DNA from 3 places in the Protofrankia sp. Cas3 genome. Region 1 is predicted to be linked to each of the others. Evidence: riboswitches for the same ligand, from Rfam matches in the RefSeq annotation. Region 1 holds a riboswitch; each other region holds the start of a gene.
What was found. A riboswitch is a leader RNA that binds a small molecule or an ion and turns the genes downstream of it on or off. The one in region 1 is predicted to bind cyclic di-AMP.
Positions count from the first base shown of each region.

Region 1 (12,287 bases):
GCAACGCGCCACCGACTGACACCTTCCCAGCCACGCGGATGGGCGACTCCGGAACGCACAGCACGGTCACCACAAATGCGATGGCAATGGCGATCGCCGGTAGCCAGAACAGCCAGTGATAGCCCAGGTGGCTACTGATCGGTCCGGAAATGACCGTTCCGGTTCCCGAGCCCACGCCGAGCACGGCGGACACGACACCGATCGCGCCGCCGACCTTCTCCGGTGGGAACTCGTCCCTGATGATCCCGAACGCAAGCGGAAAGATCGCCCCACCCACCCCCTGGATGACCCTGGCGATGAGCATCACGGTCAGGGATGTTGCGAGCGCGGCGGTCACCGTTCCGATAGCAAGCACCGCGAGCATGCCGACAAGCAGCCGCTTCTTGCCGTAGACGTCCCCGAGACGCCCGAGGATCGGGGTCGCCACGGATGCGCTGAGCAGGTAGGCCGTCATGATCCACGCAATACCGGCCTGGCTCGAACCGAACTCCGCCCGGATCGTCGGCAACGCGGGCGCGATCATCGTCTGCAGCAACGAGAAGGTCAGCGCTGACATGCCGAGAGCCGCGAAGGTCACGGACGACGAACGCCTTACATCCACCGCAGCCGTCATAGCGGATAGCCCCCTTTTAAGCGACGCGCAGCGGATGAAACTCAGTATAGTTGATGATACCAAGTATCTAATGATCAAAAAGGGATCCCCACTGTGGCCTACACTGCATCCCTACAGATCAGCTTGACGGCACGGATCACCATCCCCGGACGTGCCGACCATGAGATAAGGATCATTGGCCTGGCTTGGCCACAGGCGCCGGCCCGGCGACCGGCGACCGGCGACCGGCGACCGGCGACCGGCGACCGGCGACCGGCGACCGGCGACCCTCACTCATCGCCGGCGTCACGCGGACCGGGTACGAACCTGCCCACGCAGCGTGCCTGACCGCCTGCAGCAGCACGGACCTGGCCGAGCTCGTGGACGAGGCGTTCGTCGGCCGTGGCCACCGAGTTCGCCACGGCCGACACGCGGTCGAGAGCACGGCCCTAGACAACGACGATTGTTAATATCAACTAACAGTTGATCAAAGAACTCTTGATAGACAACAGAAACACAATAGACGACGGACTGCGACAGGTTGCCGTCCATGCAGAAGTCTGATCAATAACTCCTTGACCTGCTGGTATGCCCATCTGGCGGGTGCTGAAGCGGGTCCGTGTAGCCTCATCATCCGATGATGACTTTGCTGCCGCAGGCCCACGCCAGGCCTGCTGAAGCCCGTCGCCCGGAACATTTCCCTATCTGCGAGGCCCACATGTCGTGCGGCGACGTCCACTTCGGCGACGTCCAGGGTCGCGAGACAGCCCCGTCACGCGGAGGGAGTCAACTGTGAAACACAGAAAAACCACTGATGAAACACGTTACCCACTGCAAAAAACAACATCTGCCAATGCGGCAAAATCGACAACGGACCAGCAAGAACTCGTCCAGGTCGCAGCGGAAAGTAGGCGCACGCTCGCACCCCGCACGGCAGCGCCACCCCGGTTGGGCCCGACAGCGGCAGCCAAGAAGGTGGTGTCGATCCGTGGCCGGGTCTGGCTCGCCGGCCTGGGTGCTCTCGCGGTCGCTGCCACGAGCCTTGGCTGTCACGTCGCCCCGATCAGAGGTGATGGTGTCGGGAATGCAACGCTGGCGACCACGTCCGGGCCGTCCGCCACGCCGGTCGCCGGCGCGTCCATCCCGACGGCCGGAGTCGGCAACGACGACCCGAACGGCGGCCCTGGCCACGCGCCGGCCGCCAGCAGCAGCACCTACGCCGGACCGCCACAGGTCGCCGCCACCGTCCGATCAGCCGCCGTGACCGCCGTGGCGCCCGGCGGATCGACAGTTCCCGGCGGAGCCACAGTTCCCGGCGGAGCCACAGTTCCCGGCGACGGCCCCCTGTCCGGCGGATGGACCAGCGGCGTCGCCGCGGGCACTCTGGCGGAGGCGAACCAGTGGGCTGCCTTTCGTGGCCGGCCGGTTGACGTGGTCGTCACCTTTGCCGACCGGTCAAGCTGGGAAACGATAACGCACCCATGGCTCGGCTCGGACCCCGAGAAGTTCGCCGGCTTCGCCGGCACCTGGGTGATCAGTCAGCCGTTCTTCCCCGACTCCGGCGGCGACATCGGCGCCTGCGCGTCGGGAGCGTACAACTCGCACTGGCAGGAGTTCGGCCGGTGGCTGATCGGTCAGGGCCGCGCGAACAGCATCGTCCGGCTTGCCTGGGAATTCAACGGCGACTGGTTCCCCTGGTCTGCGTCGAACAAACCGGGGTCATGGGTCGGCTGCTTCCAGCAGGTGGTCGGTGCCATCCGGCAGACAGATGCCCAGGCCCGGATCGACTGGACGCTGAACTCGCACACCGACGGCGCCTTCGATTTCTACCCGGGTGACGCATACGTCGATGTCATCGGCATCGACACCTTTGACATGTGGCCGGCAAGTACAGACGAGAACTCCTGGAACACCCAGTGCGACGAAGCCGAAGGACTCTGCTCTGTGATCAAGTTTGCCCGCGCGCACGGCAAGAAGTTCTCCGTGCCGGAATGGGGGCTCGTCGGCACCCACGACACCGGTGCCGGAAGGGCTGGGCAGTCCGGCGGAGACAACCCCCTCTACATCCGGAAAATGCACGACACGTTCGTCGCCAACGCCGATGTCGTGTCGTACGAGGCATATTTCAGCAATTCGGATCCGGGCAACGTCCATTCCTCCCTGACCGGCCCAGTTGAAGAGCCCAGCAGCGCCCAGGCCTACGCATCGCTGTGGTGACGACGTTGCCGCCGCTACGATGAGCGGCTACCCACTCACAGGCTGACCCGGTCTTCGGCGAACGCCGTGACCACGCCGTTGTCGCCGTGAATGTCGACAACGGCGTGGTCACGGCGACCGAAGGCGAACAGGAGGAGTTCGGCCGGGTCACCGACGAGGGTCACGTTACCGGCACCACGCCGCAGCACAACCCGCCCCGGGCCGTCAGCACGCTCGGCGATCACTCCGACGGCGGACCGCCGGTAGGCGGCCCGACCGAACAGTTGAAACGATCTCCACAACGCCAGCTGCGTCCCCGCGTCAAGCAGGGGTCGCTCCCATCCGGGTCTGGCCCGCCGAACGTCCTCATGATGGACGAAGAACTCGACCAGGTTCGTGGCATCGTCAACCGGTCCGACACGGCCTGGATGCCACCACGGCGGGCCGCCACGGAAAATTTCCACCAGGTTCGGATAGGTGTCGCCGCGCATCGTGGACCGCTCCGCCGCCACCGTCACACCGTGCAACCAGTTTATCGCCAAGCCAGGCAGCGCGTACGGCACCCGGTCCCGAGTCACCAGATGAGCGACAAGATCATGCGCCGTCCAACCGTCGCACAAGGTGGCCTGTGCCGGACCGACCTCATCCAGAAGATCCGCAAGGGTCACACGCTGCACACGGGCACGTCCCATACGCGTAATCCTAGGACCTCGCCATCATCTCGGTGGCTACCGACGCGGTCGCCGTCGCCCTCGCGGCCCGTGCCCTCCGACCCCGGCCGCCTGGGCGCCACGAGGGACCTGCCGCCGACCGGCGATGCCACCAGCGTCGGTGCTGGCGGCACCAGAGGCACCAGAGGAGACATCAGTGCTGGCGATGCTGGCAGTGTCCGGAGTCGGAGTCGGAGCCGGAGCCGGAGTCGGACGTCCGAGCAGGTACCAGCCCCACAGTCCCGCCGGCGCTGGTGCCCGGATCCGTCCACCCGCGGCAACCCGGGCATCCATGGTGTCGAGGACATGATCCCAGCTCCCGGCAAGCCGCAGGACGAGGCCTCCAACCACAGCGGAGCGGGGAATGTACGGGTGGGGGCGGGTGGGCGCCCGCCGCATCGCCCGTCGGAACGACATGATGAGCCGGCGACGCTCGTCCGGGGAAAGTGTCTTCTCGAGGTCGGCGACCAGAATGTCCTCAGCGGCGATGTGCTGCTCCTCGAGCTCGGCCAAGCGCTCGCGCAGCGTTCCCATCGACTCGCCCGGCCGGTGCACGTCGCCCTGGATGTGCTGGGAGATGCCACGTAGCACCGACGAGGTTTCCCGCCCCTGGGCACACAGCTCCGCGATACGCGGCCGGCTGTCCGGGAGGCGGCGGCGCGCCACCGGGTAAATCGAGGTCTGCACCGAGTACATATGTGCACTGATCGCCGCAACCGCGGTATCGGCAGCCCGCAATGCGCGTCTGGGGTCCCCGGAGGTCGCCGCTTCGGTGAAGGTCAGCTTGACAAGCTGCGTCGCATCGTCATGGGAGGCGCTGATCATCTCAAGGAGGGACGTCTCGCTCGGATCATTCCGTTCGCCGACCCCGGGATCCCTGACTGGTCGTCCATCTCCCGGCCCCGTCGCGGATCCCGGCCCCGTTGTGGATCCCGGCCCCGTTGTGGACGTCATCGCCACCCCCACGCCTGCGTACTTCCACGGTGCGACGACCGAGCCGACAGCAGCGAATTCGGCACGCTACGGTCGACCGTCGACGGTCATCAGTCAAACTGTACGCTCAACGTTTCAGCTCCGCTATTCACCCGACGACACCAACGCAAGGTGCGTGCCCCGGCCCCGCGAGGCCGCGCCCCTGTTACCGGGCGCTCTTCGGGAACGATGTGAATCTGGTGTTGTGGCAGGAGCATCAGATTCACATCGTTAAGAACGCCTGGCAGTAGGGGCGTGGGTCAAGGAGTGGGGCTGGGGCGGGTGGGATCGCGAGGTGCGAGGAGGGGCCACCCTGGTGGTGGGTGTCGACCGACGAGCCGGGGTACCCGTGCATCGCGCAGCGATGGAAGGGTAGCGCTGCGGCGAGGTGCGTGCCCCGGTGCCGCCACGCCACTGGCACGCCACTGGCGCTGCCACGGCACGGCACGGCACGCCCCTCTTGCCGGGCGCTCTAAGCCCGCTCGAAACACCCGGCACCAGAAGAGGCCAGACCGACAGACCTGGCGACCGGCAGGACCATCAACGGAAGGAACCGGAAGTGAGCGACGAGCATGTCGATGACGACACCGGCGATCGGCAGGACAGGCGGTACCCGTCCGCACCGCATGCAGCCAGCCATCCGTCGACCCCGGCGGGATGGCTGGCGGGCGCCCTGGCCAGACCAGTATCCCTGGTCCGAATGGTCCCCAAACGGCGCCGCACCCGCCCTGAGGACCCTTCGACACCAACCGGCCGGGTGGTCGCCTGCCACGTCTACCGGGACGGCGCTCGCGACCCGCAACCTATCCACCACACCGATGCCCTGCGCGTCGCCCGGGACCACCACCGCGGTGGTTTCGCCTGGCTCGGCCTTTACGAACCGAGTGCGGCGGATCTGTCCAATATCGCCGATGTCTACAGCCTGCATCCCCTCGCCGTCGAGGACGCCGTCACCGCCCACCAACGGCCGAAGCTGGAACGATACGGGGAGACGCTTTTCGTTGTCCTCAAGACCGCCTGTTACGTGGAACACGAGGAGCTGACCGCGACATCGGAAATCGTCCACACCGGCGAGGTGATGGTATTTCTCGGACGGGACTTCATCGTCACGGTCCGGCATGGTGAACATGGCGGGCTCCAAGCGCTGCGCAGCCGGTTGGAGAAACAACCAGAAATGCTACGCCTAGGACCGTCGGCCGTCCTCCACGCCATCTGCGACCAGATTGTCGATGATTACCTGGTCGTCACCGAAAAGATCGAAGTCGACATCGACACCATCGAGGGCTCGGTCTTCCGCCGCTCGACCCGCCCCGACGCCAGCAAGGTCTACCAGCTCAAACGCGAGGTGCTTGAGCTCAAACACGCCGTCACGCCACTTGCCGCTCCGGTGCGGGCGCTCACCGAGCCGGGCGTCGGCAGGATCCCACCGCGGATTCAGGAGTACTTCCGTGATGTAGCCGACCACCTCGAACTGGTCACCGAGCGAATAGCGCGATTCGATGAACTGCTGTCGTCGATCATCCAGGCAACCCTGACGCAGGTGACCATCGCGCAGAACGAGGACATGCGCCGTATCAGCGCCTGGGTCGCCATCGCCGCGGTTCCGACGGCGGTCGCCGGCATCTACGGAATGAATTTCGATCATATGCCGGAGCTGCGGCAGGCCTGGGGATACCCAGCCGTTCTCTGTCTGATGGCGACGATCTGCTTCGCGCTGTATCGGTCCTTCAAGCGCAACGGCTGGCTGTAATCACAAATAAAAAACCCAGGCGACAAGAACCATACAACAACGACCACGCATCAAGCCGATGGTGTAGTCTATTACGCCCGTTGAATCACCGGGATCAGGTCACTGCAACCGACCGCCTCACCCGTGAACCCGGTACGGTGAAGAGGAAAGCCGCTGGCCGAAGGTCGTACGATCATGATACCGCTCGCCCGGCCACAGGCCCCGGGCAACCTGAGTCGGGGTACCGGCTGCCCCGGAGAGGCGAGAGTAGATCGGTGCCCCGAACCGGGCAAATCCAGGTGGATTACGGACCTACCAGGCCCCGCCGTGCGGCCATCGCAGGGCGTGGGTATCACCCGTTCGGACTATCACCAGGGGTGCTGCGGGTCACGCCCGGCCGCTGGGTGGATACCACCGGAGCGCCCTGCCGTCCTCCCGTTCGGTCCTACCCCTCCTGAGGACGGCGACCCATCAGGACTACCGTCTCGCTTTGATAGCTATTTCCGACTATGCAGTTCCGATATATCACCCGACGACGGGATTCACGAAGACCACGGCGTCGGCTACCGTAATCGGCTGTGTCGGCCCTTCGCGCGGGAACCCACCGTCAACCGCCGTCCCAGCGGCCGGCCAACGGCAGACGGCTAGGACTGCGATCACACCCCGTGCTGACCCTTGCAACGGACCTGCATGACAACGGTCACATCCCCCGCCGCGCCCACGACCTGACGTGTCTCAGCACACGGGACGACATCCGTGACATGGCCCACGACGTGCACGACGCGGTCCGATGACCAAACCGACGTACCCGGTTCGCAATGATCTTATCGCGGAGCTGGTAACAAGGTTGGACCAACTTGATCAGCTCCTCGGGCGGCTGGAGGATGCTGAGCGCCAGGCCGCGGACGCCAGCGAGCACCTGATGCGTACCCGGCGATGGCAGGAGGACACGGTCCGCGCGATTCAGGATGAGCGGGCGCAGATGCGCACTCATCAGCGGGCCCTGGACGATCTCGCGGACCGCGCGCAGGCCGCCGTCGAAGCCCTGTCCGGCCATTACCGCTCCCTGCCTGCCGAGGTTCACCAACTCGCGGTCGAACTGCACGTCCTGGAGACCGCCGGCCTGCTCTCCCGCCGCGCGACCCGCGCCCGCCGCCACTGACCCCGGGCCGCCACAGCCCCGGGCCGTCACAGCCCCGGGCCGTATGGCTCACGCGGGATGCGCCCCCACGGGATGTAGGAGCGAGACATCTCATAGCGATCGACACTATCCGTGATCGGATGACTCTACCAAGGCGACAATTTTCACTACTACATGGCAACGAAAGATAACTATCGGCGCTCGAGTGCCCCCCGCCGCCAGACTGCCGTCGCTATGGCGTAATGTCATCTTCCGCATCCTGTGGGTCACGGCATCGGGCGCCTCAGCCAGGCGGCCTGCCGCCCGGACCAACAGGTCAGGGCATGGCGGCGAGCTGGTCGGCATGGAGGATGGGAGGAGCCGATATGGTCACTTCTGTGAGCACTCGCCGTAGTTGTGAGGGACTAGTGTTTACTGGCACCATCCTTTTGAACTAGTCTCACCCCGACGTCACGACAACACCGGGCCGAACGCCGAATCCTGCCCACGGTCCCGGTGTCCCCTCCGAGTCGTCACCAGGGCAGGAGCGGGGGACCCATCCTCCACCGGACGACACCGAGCCGCGGTGCAGTCCTAGGGGTTAAGCGAGCTGTGCGACGGTCGCACGGCCCACCGGGCAGCCCAGCCCGAACCCGACAGCTCACCTCGCAGGCGAACGGGAAGGATCACAGCCTTGTCTGCGCCCGATGTGCAGCTTGATCCGGCAACATGGTCATATTCGTCGTTGCCGACAAAGTCGCCAACGAGATCGGCAACGACGTCGTCTCTGCGACCGCCTGCCGACATGACCGGGCGCTCAGCCCGTGGCAGGCACCGCGCGCCGGCTCCACCGTCGGGAACAAGTCGCGTCCGAGCCCGGGCCGCGGTAGCCGCGATGACAACCGGCACGGTTGCCGTGTCCGGTGTCGCGCTCGCCGGCTGCGCCCCGACCGACACCGGTATGGACGAAACCTCGGTCAGCTCGCGGATCACGCTAGGATCGCAGTTCGGAAGCCAGGCCTCCCTCGCAGGCCTGCGCACGTCGGTCATCAACCCGGCCACCTCGGTCGGCCCCGGCTCCATCACAAGCCAGGTGATCGATCAGGCCGACCTGCACCCGAAGTCGGCTGTCGCGCTGAAGGTCACCAATCCGGACGTCTCCGTGCAGGCCGACCAGCCCATCGACATGGGCTTCGCCCTCGAGGACGGAACGACCCACGCGCCGCTGCCGAACCAGCTCATCAAGGTTCAGGTGAAGCTGCCTGACGGCTGGGCGACATTCAAGCACCTGTACACCAACGAACAGGGCTTCGCCAGCTACACAGCCAAGATTCTCACCACGACACAGATCACGGCTATCTTCGACGGCACCGACGCCCTGCAGTCGGCGCACTCCTCGAACATCGGTACGATGACTGTGATGCCTGGTCCAGCCCCGGCAGTCCCGGCACAGGCGCCTCTATCGGTGGCTCGTAGCGTTCTTCAGGCATCCGGCTCCAGCGGGGCCAGCACGATATCACCGAGTACGATCGATGCAACGATATCCGCAGGCTCCCTCGGTCTACGGGCTATTTATCTGGCGGCACAACAGGCCGGTAAGCCCTACGTGTACGGTGCAGAGGGACCTTACGCATTCGACTGCTCCGGCCTGGTTCAGTATGTCTTCAAACAGCTGGGGCGCAGCCTTCCTCGTACGGCGGAAGCTCAATACGAGGCAACGACCCGAGTATCGCAGTACAACAAACAGCCCGGCGACCTGATTTTCTTCGGTGCACCTGGTAACATTTACCACATGGGCATCTACGCCGGTGATGGCAAGATGTGGGTAGCCCCAAAATCAGGTGACGTTGTCAAACTCGAGGCTATCTGGACCACGTCGTACTCGGTTGGCCGCGTCAGCTAGCGTGCAATCACAGTCCCAACGCCCTCTCGGGGGCCAAGGAGCCTGGTAGGTCGGCTCGTACGTCGGTACCGGCGACAGCAGCTTCCATCCCGGTCATGTGAAACGGTTAACGCTCCTTCAAAACACAATCGGGTTCCGCGTGTCCTCCCCCTCCGGTTACGCGTGAACCTCGCCGCCAGGTCGGTGCTGTCGAAATCGGCGCTGATCTGGCGGCCCCAAACCACAACTGGATGTCTCCAAGGACTTCCGCTGGTCGGAGCGAGCCAACCCCCCCGGCTCGTAATGCCCGGCGGAACGCGGGCTTCCGCTGGCCTTGCGCACTGAACCCCCCCCACAGTGCGCTCGGCCGGCGGGAGTCCAGAACTCCCGCCGGCCGGCCGCGCCACCCCCCCGGCTGAGCCGGCCGGCGGGAAGTCAATCCGGTGATGACACGAAGCGTGCCCAGAGACAGAGCTGGTGGTTCCAGGATCTCTGGAGATCCTGGAACCACCAGCCGCGCGAAACGAGCCATCAGCGCGCGACCTTCGGTCGCTCTAGCCCCTGATATCTTTCGAAAACGTCCACAAAGCAGCGGTCGTGGCTTCGTCCCATTTCTGGGGCAGAAGCTTGACATGAACCTGCGAAGGGCACGCGGGCGCCGGTCCGACCGTGTTCACCGCCCCGACCACCGCAAACAGTGGCTTCTGCGCGGAGTCAAGCGAGCTGCAGGCGACCGTAAGGGCCATGCGACCGCCTTCTCCCCCGCCCCAGATGTAGATCCGGGACATGTCGATGTTCGATCGCTCCTGAGCGACGTAGCGGACCACGTCCCGCAGGTACTGCACATCCGGGCCGTTGACCTGCCAGCTGCTGGCCACCGCCTCCGGGTACACCAGGGCGAACTTCTGGCGATCTGCAAGCGCCGACGCGTTGCTGGCCTTCTCGATCGCCGCCATGTCGCTGCCGTCGTCAGCTAGAACGAGGACCAACGGCACCGGCTGCCTGGGCTTAGGGGCGGCATGTACCGCAAGCTCACGGCCTGCCGACGCGTAGCCCGCCGGAATCGCGGCGCGCTCGGTCTTCACCGTGGGTGAGCGGTACGTATAGGCGAGGGCAACCACGACCACGGCTACGACGATCAGCGTCCGTCGACGGTTCTTGGTCCACAACGCTTTCCCGACTTTGAGCGGATTCGATACCACGAGCCAACCGAACCACACAGACGCCGCCCGATTCGGCAGATTCGCCGTGTGGCGTGCACGAGTCGGGCACCGCACCGGCGATCTGGCCCGTACCCCGGCGGCCGACCCGGGGACCCGGAGATCCGCTACGGTGACCCGGCGCCACCTGGTTCGTCCCAATGGTGTATCCACAAGGTTCTGTGACGCCACCGGCGGCGGACACGGCGTAGGGATGAGGCCGACGTGGACGATGAACAGACACTCGATCACCAGGCGCTTGAGAAGATCGAACATGAGCTGGCCGTGCTCGGCCGCCGGGCCGAGCGGTTCCGCACAGCCATCACGGACGAGTCCGGAGCGGCCCTCGACCGATCCGCCTATCTCCTGCTCAGCCACCTGTACGATCACGGTGCGCTACGGCTGACGACCCTCGGTGCGGTGTTCGCTCTCGACATCTCAACGGTGAGCCGCCAGGTAGCCGCGCTGGCAGCCGAGGGCCTGGTGGAACGCGCCACCGACCCCACCGATCGCCGGGCCAGCCTGGTGACCCTGAGCGCATGCGGACGCGAGCGCTACGTCGTCACCCGGCAAGCGCGGGTGACGAGCCTGCGCAGCCTGGTAGGCACCTGGGAAAAGGACGAACGCGACAGCTTCGGGATGCTTCTCGGCCGCTTCAATACGGCGCTCGCCGAACGTGACCGTGCCGGCGTTCCGCCGCCCGACCAGCGCCCCCCCACCCGATCCGGGTCGCCACAGCCCCGGGGCGCCACAGCCCCGGGTCGCCACAGCCCCGGGTCGCCACAGCCGTAACAGGGTTCAGGCCGCGACGTCGAGGGCACGCAGGCGCGCCTGACGCAGAATCTCCGCCTCAGGCGGGCCGAACAGCTCCGGCAGCGGGCCGTGTACCCAGGACAGCAGCAGATCGGCAAGTGCGGGGTTCTGCGCGAGCACCGGACCGTGGAGATACGTACCGAGCACGTGGTCGTCCACGATGCCGTCGGTCTGATCCGCGGTGCCGTTACCAACGCCCTTGCGTACGACGCCGAGCGGCCTGCCCTGCCCGCCAGGCAGCCTCCGCGTCCGCCCGGCGTGGTTCTCGTACCCGAGCAGGACCGGAAGACCGAGATCGGATGCTGGTTCCACCACGACGTCACCGACCGCGCGGGGTGGCGCCGGCTGGTCCGCCGGGTCGAACGACCGACGGGTCTCCACATCCACCAGGCCGAGTCCGTCATGGACCTGGCCGTCGCCGGTGGGAAACGAGGCGCCGATCACCTGGTAGCCGGCGCAGACCGCGAGAACGACCGCACCTTCGTTGACCGCTCGCAGCAGCGCGGTGCTCCTGCGCAATCCCTCGGCGGCCAGTACCTGCGGTTCGTCCTCGCCGCCGCCGAGCAGGTAGATGTCACAGCTGCCGGGCACCGGCTCGCCAGCCGGAATATCGATCACCTCGGCCGGTAGCCCGCGCCAACGCAGCCGCTGCGCCAACACGATCGCGTTGCCGCCGTCACCGTAGGTCCCGAGCAGCTCCGGGTAGATCAGGGCGATCCGGGTCGCCGACTCGGTGATCACATTGCCATCCTGGTCATCTGCTCGTCCTCACCGGGGCAACCCGCCCCAGGATGTCACGGAAGGCGGTGTAGTTGGCGACAACGTCCACGGTCCCCTCCTGGGCAACCGTGGACGCCGCGCTTTCGGCATCCGGGTGGACGGTGTGCGGCACCTCGGCGTAGGCCAGGCGAACGCTCATATCCTCCTTGCGCTCACCGGTGACCAGGACCTGCCGGCCCGCGAGCCGCTCGAACGGGACATCCCATATCCAGGACGGATCACGGCCGTCAGCGGTCTGCGAGTTGAAATCGATGATCACCGGCCGCGCGGGCGCCGTGTTGAGCAGTTCCATCA
Region 1 covers NZ_CAUVXP010000153.1:1,611-13,897, forward strand. Annotated here, with positions in the region: gene U9983_RS22180 (MFS transporter) at 1-613, opposite strand, end outside; gene U9983_RS22185 (glycoside hydrolase family 26 protein) at 1,571-2,809, shown strand; gene U9983_RS22190 (TIGR03085 family metal-binding protein) at 2,845-3,465, opposite strand; gene U9983_RS22195 (hemerythrin domain-containing protein) at 3,517-4,323, opposite strand; gene U9983_RS22200 (magnesium and cobalt transport protein CorA) at 5,030-6,220, shown strand; gene U9983_RS22205 (hypothetical protein) at 6,990-7,361, shown strand; cyclic di-AMP (ydaO/yuaA leader) riboswitch at 7,838-8,008, shown strand; gene U9983_RS22210 (C40 family peptidase) at 8,215-9,222, shown strand; gene U9983_RS22215 (plasmid partitioning protein) at 9,756-10,328, opposite strand; gene U9983_RS22220 (MarR family winged helix-turn-helix transcriptional regulator) at 10,626-11,192, shown strand; gene U9983_RS22225 (glutamine amidotransferase) at 11,199-11,954, opposite strand; partial or broken gene U9983_RS22230 (DUF1727 domain-containing protein) at 11,968-12,287, opposite strand, start outside.

Region 2 (5,938 bases), on a different contig from region 1:
GTGGGTGATGGCCCGCCCGCCCAGCCGGGTCGGGGTGAAAAGCGCGCTGTTGACTCTGGTGGGCATCCCCCCGGTCGCCCTCGGCCTGTCCGCCCGGCACTTCCCCGGGGCGGCGGGCCTCGCTGCCGCCACCGCAATGGTGGTCCTGCTCGCTCTGGTCATGGCGGGACGCGCTCCCCTCCCGCTGACGATGGATTCATGCGTCGGACGCAGGTGACGAGGGGTAGTAACGGGCCTCGATCACGTTGTTGTCGAGATCTGCGAAGTAAAACGCCCGCGGCGCCATGCCACGCGCACCAAACGACTGCTCCATGGTTACCGGCACGCCGACGCCGTTGTCCGCCAACCGGCGGCGGAGGGCATCGAACTCCTCGCGGCCCATCGCGAGGCAGATGTGGTTGACAGGATGGCCAGCGGTTCGGTCGGCTCCTGGGACGGCGTTGACAGCGGCGGCGGCAGCCCGCGGCATCAGGTCGATGATGGACTCGGTCGACACCCGCACGCTCGGGAACGGCGCCGCCCCCGCGCGAAACTCCTCCGCCCGTACCGGTGGGAGCCCGACCACGCGCTGGTAGAAGTCCAGCGACCGCAGTGGGTCCGCCACCCACAGGACGACATGATCAAGATGTACGTCCATGAGGACCTCCACCGTCTGGCCGGCCGCGGACGATGCGATGCCGTCCGAATCGAATGTGACGCACGTCACCACCGTGCCGGCTGCCATCAGCTTGAGTCTCCACCTACTGGAACCTGGATCGTGGCGGTTCATGGAGGGACACGCGACCGACCGGCTGATCACGATCGGGCGGCTCTCGGAACTGACCGGGGTGCCGGTACGCACCATCCGGTTCTACGCCGACGAGCATCTGGTCGAGCCGGTTGCGCGCAGCAACGCCGGTTACCGATTGTACGACGCGATGGCGGTGGCCCGCCTCGAGCTGGTGCGCACCTTGCGTGACCTGGGCATCGACCTTCCGACCGTCGCGAAGGTACTCGCGCAGGAGATCACGGTGGCCGAGGTGGCAGGTGCGCATGCCGAGGCGCTCGGCGCACAGGTCAGGGTGCTGCGGCTACGGCAGGCAGTGCTACGGGCGGTCGCGGTCCGCGGATCCGACTGGGAGGAGATGGAACTGATGCACCGACTGGCGAAACTCGATGCGGCGGAACGCACACGGATTCTGGACGGCTTTCTCGACACCGTGTTCAAGGGTCTTGACGGCAATGGCCTGGACGGTGGCAGCGGAGCCGGTGGGAAATTCGAGACGATGATCCGAGCCTCATTTCCCGAGCTGCCCGAGGACCCGACCGGCGAGCAGGTCGAGGCCTGGGTGGAACTGGTGACATTGATCCAGGATGAGGATTTCACCGCCCGGGTCAGGACCATGGCGCAACGGGGCGCGGCCAAGCACGTCAGCGAAGAAGCGACCATCCGACACCAGGAGGCCTTCAACACCGTTCTGGCGAGCCGGGCCACGCAGGCATACACCGAGGGGATCGACCCGGTCTCCACCGACGGCACGGCGCTGGCGGCCGCGATCGCCGCGTCGTACGCGCAGACGACCGGGAACCGTGACACCTCGGCGTGGCGGGCAACACTCATAGACGATCTTGAAACGTTCACCGACCGACGGGTCTACCGGTTCTGGGAACTCGTTGCGCTCGTCAGCGGCGACACGCCGACGGTGGCGGTTGCCAGCCCGATGATCGAGGCGCTGGAGTGGCTGATCACCGCGCTACAGACGGCCGGATGATCATAGTTGTTCCTCGACCGCTGAATCGAGCAATACCCTCGCCGGGTCGATCTCGGAGCTGGCATCGTGTGGGGGATGTCAGGGGATGACGACGGTCAACCGGTTCTGGTCCGGGAGCTGCGGGTCGCTGCGTACGCGGTCTGCATCCACGAAGGGAAGATCCTTCTTGCGCGCTTCGTCGGCACGGGCGGGAAGTTCTGGACTCTACCCGGAGGCGGCATCGATCACGGCGAGGATCCGCTGGCCGCGGCAGTACGTGAAGTCGAGGAGGAAACCGGGTACGACGTCGTGATCGAATCGCTGCTGGGTGTGGACTCGATGCGCAGATGTTTTCCGCGCGGCACCGGCGGCACAGTCGACCATCACACCGTGCGGATCATCTACACGGCCCGGGTGGTCGGCGGCGTGCTTCGGCATGAGATTGGCGGTTCCACCGACCAGGCCGCCTGGATCGATGTCGATCAGATCGACACCCTCGAGCGGGTTGATCTCATCGACATCGCGTTGGAGCTTGAGCGGACCAGACCGCCGTACGGCCAGGCGGCTGGAAAACATTCCTGACCGGCAACGCGACCGGCCGGGGGGAGATCCCATTTGGCAGAATCTCCCCCCGGGCGCCGTCGAGACCGCTTAAAACCGCCGGGCGTGCGAGAAGAACATGATCGCACGCCCTTTGGCCGTCGAGACCGCTTGAGGCCGCCGGGCGTGCGAGAAGAACATGATCGCACGCCCTTTGGCCGTCGAGCCTGTTAGGCCTTTCCGGCCCAGCAGTGCTTCGAGGCGTACCAGGGGCTGGTGCCCTGCTGCGCGTACAGCATCCGCGCACGCATCCACTGCTCGGAGGCGCTGGCATTCTGCGGCAGGCCGGACCCGCCGACACCGTGCCAGGTACCGGGCAGGAACTGGAACAGTCCGCCGGCGCCGATCGAGTTGACAACGCTCGGGTTGCCACCGGATTCGCACTTCGAAATGGCGGCCAGCGCCCCGTCCGCGGACGGGGCCGCACTTGCCGGCTGCGACAGCGCGACGCTGCCTCCGCCGATGGCGGCAACAAGTGCCGGCACAGCGATCAATACCCGGGCCCGTGCTTTGATTCGACTGATTCCACGGTCGCCGGAACGTACGTTGGACATGTAGATGTCCTTCCCCACGCCTGCGAGGTGAGCTGTCGGATTCGGGCTGGGAGTGCCCGGCCGCGATGTGCGGCTTCACCCCGAGGACGCCTGACGTCGACGTCCGAAAGTGGTTCCCCCGTTCCTGCCACCGGTCTGGTTTTCATCGGACGGGGGCAGGATTCGGCGTGCCGTCCGACGCGTGCCTTCCTCTCGAAGGCACGGCGAAGACCATACGTGCAACGACGGCCCAGAATGCAAGGTTACGTGAAGAGGCACACAGTCCGTATCCGATGTTGATAGCAGCTACGGCTGCCGGTAACGTGCGCGTACTCGCGCTCATCCCTACTGTGGCCTCGTCCCGCCGGCGATATTGTGACGGGGCTGCCACCTGTCGGGTAAAGCCCCGCCTTACGCGGTACGTGGGCAGGCGGATCGACTGCGTGGCTATCCGGCGGTGATTGTACGACGGCGCCGGAAAACCCGGTGTCGACGGCGCCGTGTATCGTGTCGGCAATATGCACAATGGATGTCCGACCGCAGCGCTGCCACGGCCCACAGGAGGCCCGACCCGCGAGAGACACGGGCCCGGACAACTGGGGAATCCCGACATATCGCTGGCCAGGCCCGCTGCGAGGCAACGGCGCGGGCCTGGCCAGCGATGACCAATGCGCCAATGGGGTGGACGGTGTGGCTGTCAGCCCATCGTCCGACTGCGGCGGCGGCGGACGATCCTGCGGCCGGCGACCATCACGACGATGGCGGCTACCGCCGACGCAGCGGGAACGGCGGACGGGGGGTTGGCTATCCCGCCCTCACCCGCCGAGACAGCACCCTTGGGCACCGGCATCGTTGTGGCCCCCGACCCGGACGCCGATGCGGTGGTGCCGGTACCGCCGGTGCTACTGCTGCCTGTGCCTGTGCCGGACACGACCTGGTACCGGGTCAGCATGCCGGCGGTGATGTGCTCGTTCACGTGGCAGTGAAAAAGCCAGATGCCGACGTTGTCGGGTACCATGTCGGCCACTGCCATGGTACCGGGGAGCAGCGGAACGGTATCCATCCGCATTCCGCCCACGACCGCGTCGTTGCCGTGCCAGTGCGGGGTGTGCAGGTCCTGTTCACCGCCCATACTCATCACGTACCAGCGGACGTGCTCATCTTTTTTGATAGTGATCATCGGCTCGTTGCCGAAAATGTAGCCGTTGATGCCGTGCCGCAGGTTGGACCGGACGAAGTTGCTGTCGTCCTGTGACGGATACGGCTGCTGGGCAAAACGGCGGAGGTTCTCCTGTAGATACGGGCTCCAGTTCTCGTTCGTGATTGTCAACAACGTGAAGATCTCACGGTCGACGTCGGCGGGGCTGCCGTCCGGCCGCGCCTTCCCCTTGGCTGTGATGACCATCGGGCCGATGAGTCCGGCATAGGTGTCGGTGACCTCGCTGGTATGGGAGTGGTACATCCACATGACCGAACTACCGTCGTGTGGGCCCGGGCCCGCCCGGTCGGGCACCAGCCAGGTGTAGGTGTGCGTGCCTCCGGTGGGTATGGCATCGTCAAGCTTGTCCACCCCGGAGGTGTTGTCGGCGTAGGGCGTACCCTCGTTCGCCTTGGTGTAGAACACACCGTGTGCATGCACGCTGTCAGAAATCCTGCAGGCGTTGCGGAACACCACCTTGATGGTGTCGCCGACCTCGGCCCGGATGACCGGGCCCAGGAAGCCCAGGTACGCATCCTGCGGGGAGCGCGGGGCCAGACTGGCGAAATTCGCGTCGGTGTAGCCGCGGTAGAGACACTTGAGATAGCTCGTTCCGATGCGTCCGGGTCCGGATTGGACGTACGTTTTCGCGATCGGGTCGAACGCCTGACCGGTGATGTCGTCGCGCCCGTCCGGGGCGTAGTTCCAGACGACCTCATCGGCACCGACATAGTAGGTGCGCACCTGTCCGGTCGGGTGGAATGCCGCACCGCCGACACCATCCCAGTAGGACGTGTTTTCCGGACTCGGCATCGCCATGCCGGCCATGCCGGTCATATCGGTGGTTTTCGGCTGCCCGCCGACAGCGGCTAGCGCCGTGGCCGGGCCGGAGATGGCCAGGCATATGACGAGTGCAAGGGCGCCGGTAAACCCTGCTCCGGACGATGGACGCCAGGCGGGTGGACCTTTCGCCGCCCACCCCCGGCCTGCGGTGCTGCCGTCAATACGCATGCGCCATCCGGCGCGGAATCGTGCTGTCACGGTGGGTGACAGTAGCGGCCGGGAGCCGAATCCGGCGGGTGCACCACGCGAACCCGCTAACACATGTAGAAGAAGGTGCTAGGGCAGGTCTGCTACCCATTGGCAACCGTCTACCGGAGTTCCCGCCGGACCGGGCCTCACCAGTGGACGATCCGCAGCCGCCCGCCGAGCGCCCGCTGTGCACGCCATGCGACCCTTCCGGCGGGATTGACCAGTATCGCCTGGTTGGCAGCCGCCAACATGGGCAGATCGGCCAGCGAGTCGCTGTACGCGTGCTCCCAGGGCGGCTCAATCCCGTGGGCGGCAAGCTGCCGCGGCTTGCGCGACCCGTAGTTGTGCAGGCTGCCCCGGCCGACGCCGAACCGGCCCCAGGACAGTCGGGACGAAATCAGTTCCACCTCGCCCAACCCGAGTCCGTCGAGAACCGCACGGGCGAGATCGTGTTCACATGCCGTGACGACCACGACCCGATCACCCGCGCCGGCATGGCGGCGCAGGGTGGCCACGGCCTCGGGTATCGCCACGCTGCCGTCGACCGCGAGATCCCGGCCGAACGCCTGTGCCCGCGCCCGGAACCGCGGGGCGTCGAAGCCCAGCAGCGCAAGCCTCATGATCATCCGTGCCGCGGCCGGGCGGAGCGGGCGCACCGCCAGCAGGGGCGTCACCGGCACGACCAGAGCCGTGCGCCACGGGGACTGCGACAGGTGACGACGCAACAGTCGGGTGAACGTGTCACCGCGGACCAGGACGCCGTCAAGATCGAACAATGCGACCCCGGTAACCGCTGCTTCGGACGGTTCGCTCACTCGTGCATCCTTGTCCTGGTCGACCGTGTC
Region 2 covers NZ_CAUVXP010000047.1:5,425-11,362, forward strand. Annotated here, with positions in the region: gene U9983_RS11285 (hypothetical protein) at 1-217, shown strand, start outside; gene U9983_RS11290 (VOC family protein) at 197-637, opposite strand; gene U9983_RS11295 (MerR family transcriptional regulator) at 636-1,751, shown strand; gene U9983_RS11300 (NUDIX hydrolase) at 1,827-2,312, shown strand; gene U9983_RS11305 (transglycosylase family protein) at 2,501-2,884, opposite strand; cyclic di-AMP (ydaO/yuaA leader) riboswitch at 2,887-3,062, opposite strand; gene U9983_RS11310 (multicopper oxidase domain-containing protein) at 3,561-5,072, opposite strand; gene U9983_RS11315 (HAD-IB family phosphatase) at 5,240-5,908, opposite strand.
Region 2: another riboswitch for cyclic di-AMP. It lies ahead of U9983_RS11305 (transglycosylase family protein); the one in region 1 lies ahead of U9983_RS22210 (C40 family peptidase).

Region 3 (5,938 bases), on a different contig from region 1:
GCAGCCCGCGCCGCCGCGTCCGGTGGGCACCATCGCGACCATAGTGATCGCGCTATTCGTTCCCGTCCTGGTTGCCGCCAGCGCGGCGGCGGGCCGATCCCTGCGGGGAGAGCGCGCCGCTGTGGTGCTCGGAGCGCTGTCGGGGCTGGCGTTCGGCGGGACCGCGCTGTGTGCACGGGCGTTGGACGCCGATCACACCCTCGGCGCTATCCTCACCGACCCCCTTTCCTGGGCACTACTGGCCTACGGTCTGCTCGGGTTGAGTGCGTTCGGAGCCGCGTTGCAACGCGGCTCGGTGACGCTTGTCACCGCCAGCCAGGGCGCGGCGGAAACCCTCATCCCGGCCGCGATGGGGTTTGCGCTGTTGGGGGACCAGGTCCGTCCGGGCTGCCTCCCGCTTGCTGCGATCGGGTTCGTCGTCGCCGTGGCCGCAGCGGTCGAGCTGGCGATCCTCACCCCACCCGAGCAGCCGTCTGCGCCACCTCAGCCGGATTTGTTACCATCCGTCAGCCGGACACGGTGACTAAGAGCGACCGGCAATAGGGGACGCGGCGTCGCGGGGGTCGTCGACCCGGTTGGGGATGCGCGGGGATAGCTGTGCCATCGTTGCCACCATGGCGACAGGTCAACTCCAACAGAACGTGCTTCGGGACCGTGCTCGACGCGCAATGAGCAAGGTCCCGGAAGTGACGGCGTACTTCTGGATCACCAAGGTGCTGACCACCGGCATGGGGGAGACGACGTCGGATTACCTGGCCCACCAACTCAGCCCGATGATTGCCGTCGGTCTCGCCGGCGTGTGCTTGGCGGCCGCGCTGGCGCTGCAGTTCTACGTCCGTCGATATGTTGTCTGGATCTACTGGACGGCCGTTGTCATGGTCAGTGTGTTCGGCACGATGGCCGCCGATGTCCTGCATGTCGGATTTGGCATTCCGTATCTCGTGTCAACCGCCTTCTTCATGATCGCGCTGGCCGCCATCTTCACGGTCTGGTATATGAGCGAGAAGACCCTGTCCATTCACAGTATCCACACCCGTCGTCGTGAGGCGTTCTACTGGGCCACGGTCATGGCGACGTTCGCGCTCGGTACCGCCCTGGGAGACATGACCGCGACAACCGCGCACCTGGGCTATTTCTCCTCGGGTGTGATGTTTGCCGTCCTGATGGCCGTCCCGGCCCTGGCCTACCGGCTGGCTGGTCTGAACGGGATTTTCGCCTTCTGGTCTGCCTACATCGTGACCCGACCGCTCGGTGCCTCCTTCGCCGACTGGATGGGGGTGTCCCATGGTCGCGGTGGCCTTGAACTGGGCACCGGGCCGGTCAGCCTGGTTCTGGCGATTGTGATCGTCGGTTTCGTCAGCTTCCTGGCGGTGACCCGCAGGGACGTTACGCACCCGTCCGTGCCTGGCTGGCCCGTAACCCCCGCACGCGGCGACGATCCGGCGGATGCCGGCGGCGTCTTGTAGCGCGATCTAGTCGTACCGGCTCGTGGCGGAATCCGGCGAGCGGTCGGGCGCCGGATGACGCCCGACCGGAGTGCCGGTGGTTTCCTTTCCGTCTGTTGTCTAGCCGTCAGTCGGCTGGGTGCTCTGGTACCAGGGCGACCAGTATGAATGCCGGTGGTGGCTAGCGGCAGAGGGAGCGTCGTCGGCTGGGTTTCCGCTCCCGCTCCCACTGCCGCTCCCGACCGAGCCCGCCGACGGCGACTGTGTGGCGGTCGGAGCCGTGTTGGCGACGCTGTCGACCTTTCCAGACCAGCACGACTGCGATGAAACCCACGGCGTCGTGCCCTGCTGGGCGTACAGCATCCGGGCGCGGTTCCACTGCTCGGCAACGGAGGCGTTCTGCGGCAGACCGGTCCCGCCGACTGACTGCCACGTGCTGGGAAGGAACTGGAACAGTCCGCCGGCGCCTATCGAATTGACGATTGTCGGGTTGCCGCCGGACTCGCACTGAGCAATTGCCGACAACGTCTGGTCGTCCGACGGTGCCGCGCTGGCGGGCCCCGAGATTCCAATGCCGACACCGCCGACGGCGGCGGCGAGTGCCGGAATGGTGATGAGCGCGCGGGTGTATCTGCTGGTTGCTCTGCTGCCGCGATGGCGGGCGCGCGAACGGGACATATAAATGCCCTTTCCCCACGCCTACGAGGTGAGCTGTCGGGTTCGGGCTGGGAAATGCCCGGCCGCATCATGCGGCTTCACCCCAAGGACGCCCGCTGGCGCCCGGAAAGTGGTTCCCCCGCTCCTGCCGTTGGTTTGACGATCATCGGACGGGGCAGGACTCGGCGTGTTTCGTCCGATGCGCGCCCTCGTTGCGAAGGCACGGCGGAACCCTATCGGCTACCGCTGGTCGGCCGGCAAGGGGTGGTGAAGAAGCGCACAGTCGAACATCGACCATTGATTTCGGTACCGATCACCATTAATACGCGTGCGCGCGCGTTCATTTTAACCAGCCAGCATTGATGGAACGTTTCCGTGACATGGGAACCACATTTTGACGCAGAGCTTGGTGCGCTTTGTGGACAATCGGGTCGACCGGGTGGCGCCGACGGCGGGGCCGCCTACTCAAGGCCGGCGGATGCGCATCGGGTATCCACGAGCGCCGGATCTGTGCCGGCGTTGTCAGCGCCGGGCTGGTCACCGGCCGGGCCGGGAGCCTCGCCCAGATAGCTGGACGTGACGAGATCATAGCGCTGGCCGAGTTCGTCGGCCGTGCCCTCGACCCGCAGCCGGCCCCGGGAGAGCACGTAGCCCCGGTCCGCTATCTCGAGTGCCATCGGCACGTGCTGCTCGACGAGAAGAATCCCGCAGCCGGTGTCGTCGACGATCCGGCGCAGCACGGGGAGCAGGCGCTCGACGATGACCGGCGCCAGGCCGAGGCTCATTTCGTCGATCATGAGCAGTGCCGGTTCGGTCGCCAGCGCCCGGCCGAGCGCGAGCATCTGCTGCTCCCCGCCGGACAGCAGCCCGGCCGGGCGGCGCAGCAGGTCCGTCAGGGCCGGGAAGTAGGCGAGAGCACGCTCGGTGTGCGCGGCCCGACGGCCACCGGCGAGCCGCAGGTTCTCCCGAACGGTCAGGTCCATGAACAGTGCCCGGTCCTCGGGGACGTGCGCGAGGCCGCGTCGAGCGAGGACGTCCGGGCGGGCACCGGCGATCGAACGGCCCTGGAACCCGATCGTCCCGCCGATGACCGGTAGCAGACCGGATATGGTCAGCAAGGTGGTCGTCTTGCCGGCGCCGTTCGGACCCAGCAGAGCGACGATCTCACCGGCGTTGACCCGTAGGTCGAGCCCGTGCACCACCGGGATGCCGAGGTACCCGGCGTCGAGACGGCGGATGTCGAGCAGGGCGTCGGTCACGGCGTCCCTTCGTTTTCGGTCATATTGGTCATGTCAGCTATATCGGTCAGCTCGATCGAGTCGGCCGGCTGCCCGGCGTCCCGGTCGGTACCGGCCTCCGGGCTGGATCGGGTGCCGAGATACGCTGTGATCACTCGCTCATCCGAGCGGATCTCTTCCGGCGTGCCCCGAGCGATGATCTTTCCGAACTCCAGTACGTAGACCAGGTCGCAGGTGCCGAGCACGAGGCCCATGTCGTGGTCGACCAGCAACATGCCCAGGCCGGCGTCAGCCAGCCGGCGCAGTTGCGTGCCGAGCCGGGCGCTCTCGCCGGTGTCGAGTCCGGCGGCCGGCTCGTCCAGGCAGACCAGAAACGGCCGGGTGGCCAGCGCCCGCGCGACTCCGACGAGCTTGCGCTGCCCGTGCGAAAGCTCCGTGGGCAGCCGGTCAGCGACCGACCCGAGGTCGAGCGCGGCCAGCGCCTCGGCGACGGCGTCCGCTTGGCGGCGGACCGGCCGTACCGCGTCGGCGAGAAACGACCACCAGCGGGCGGGCTCGGCCGCGACCCGCAGGTTCTCCGCGACCGTCAGCTCGTCGAACAGTTCCACCGACTGCCAGGTGCGGCCGAGACCGGACCGCGCGCGCCGGTGCGCCGCCATCCGGTCCAGGCGGGTCCCACCGAACCGCATGGTGCCGCCGCTGATCGGTGTGAAGCCGGTCAGGGCATCCAGGAGGGTGGTCTTGCCGGCTCCGTTCGGGCCGATCAGACCGACCAGCCTGCCGGGTTCGACGGTCAGGCTCACACCGTCCACGGCGGTGAGACCCCCGTACCGTACGGTCAGCCCATCGACTGTCAGCGCCCCGGCGGAGGCCGCCGCGTTCGCCGGAGCCGTGCGGCCGGGACCGCTGAGCGTCGACGCCGAACGGCTGATCCCGCTGGTCGATCGGGTCACTTGGCACCTCCCACGACCGCATCGCCAGCCGGTCGCGTCCGAGCTCGCGTCCGGGGCCCAGCCGCGGGCCGATGCCGGCGCAGCAGGCCGTCGGCTGTCCGGGCGGTGTCACGCAGGGCTCCGGCGATTCCCTCCGGGTTCCCGACGGCGGTCAGCACCAGACCGATGCCGCCGATCAGCAGCGAGAATTCGCTGCCGACCCCGAAGACGGTCTGCGTCGTATAGAAGGCGACCCCACCGGTGGCCAGTAACCCGCCGATCACAGCACCGCTCACGCTGGTGATACCACCGAGGTAGGCGAAGGCCAGAACGGTGAGCGAGGTGAAGACGTCGAAGGTGGGCGCGGTCAGCGAACCGTACTGGTAGCCGATCATCGCTCCGGCGACTCCCGCAATGAAGGACGACAGCCCGAAGGCCAGGATTTTCGTCGCCGCCACGTTCACCCCGGCGGCGGCGGCCGCCCGCTCGTTGCCGCGGACGGCGAGCATGCGCAGGCCCGACGTACCGCGCCGGAGGTTGGACACGGCGAGGCCGAACAGCACCACGATGACCAGCAGTGCCAGCCCGAATCCGGCGCTGGGCAGCTTCCCGTCACCGAGAAAGAACGGATCGTTAGGGCCGAAGCGCAGGCCGAACAGGGCCGGCGAGCTTACCGGTGCGCCTGCGCCGCCCTTGCCCTCCACCCAGTCGTTCTTGAACACCAGCTCCTCGATGGCGACGGCGGCCGCCAGCGTCACCACTGCCAGGTTCACGCCGCGTACGCGCAGCGCCGGTACCGCGGCGGCGGCTCCGAAGACCGCGGCGACCAGCGCGGCCAGCAGTGGGGCGATCGGGAACGGGATGCCCGCCCCGTCGGCGAGTTTGCTGACCGCGAAACCGGCGACTCCGGCGATCGCCATCTGGCCCAACGAGATCTGGCCGACGAAGCCGACCAGCAGCACCAGCGACAGTGACAGCAGGACACCGATGAGACTGTTGATGATGGCCCCCCGCCAGCCGAAACTCAGCGTGCACAGGGCGATGGCGGTGACAGCGGCGGCGACGGTTGCCAGGGGCACCGCACCGCGTGGAGTGGGCGAGAAGGGCAGTCGGGCGAGGGCCGCCGAACCGCGTACCGGCAGGCTCCGGCCACGCACGAACATGATCCCGACGATGACCACGAATGGCAGCGCCTCCCGCACCCCGGGCAGGGGCTGCCCACTGACATGCGGCCACCACGTCCTGGTCTCCATGAAGGTGACCAGCGAACGTGACATCCCGAAGCCGAGACCGGCCAGCGCGGCCACCCCGAAGGAGGTGAAGTCCCCGGCGAGCGCCGCGCCGAGCGCGGGGATGACGGCGAGGGTGAGTACGGTGGGCTCCAGTGGCAGGAGGCCGCGCAGCAAGATGCCGATCGTCCCGGCGAGTACCGTGCCGATCACCCAGGTTGCGCCCGCCTGCCGGGACGGGGAGATGCCCAGCAGCAGCGCCCCCTTCTCGTTGCCGGCCGCGGCCCGGGTCGCCAGGCCGAACCGGGTGAACCGGAAGGCCGCCCACAGCGCGGTGGCAGCCAGCAGGGTCAGGCCCGCCAGGACGAGCCGGTCGTAGGGCACCCGTGCGCCGAACAGATGTGTTGTCCCGGTGGGCAGCACCCTGGGCACGCTCG
Region 3 covers NZ_CAUVXP010000228.1:100-6,037, reverse strand. Annotated here, with positions in the region: gene U9983_RS25790 (hypothetical protein) at 1-523, shown strand, start outside; gene U9983_RS25785 (hypothetical protein) at 615-1,466, shown strand; gene U9983_RS25780 (transglycosylase family protein) at 1,566-2,123, opposite strand; cyclic di-AMP (ydaO/yuaA leader) riboswitch at 2,128-2,300, opposite strand; gene U9983_RS25775 (ABC transporter ATP-binding protein) at 2,564-3,361, opposite strand; gene U9983_RS25770 (ABC transporter ATP-binding protein) at 3,358-4,293, opposite strand; partial or broken gene U9983_RS25765 (ABC transporter permease) at 4,290-5,938, opposite strand, start outside.
Region 3: another riboswitch for cyclic di-AMP. It lies ahead of U9983_RS25780 (transglycosylase family protein); the one in region 1 lies ahead of U9983_RS22210 (C40 family peptidase).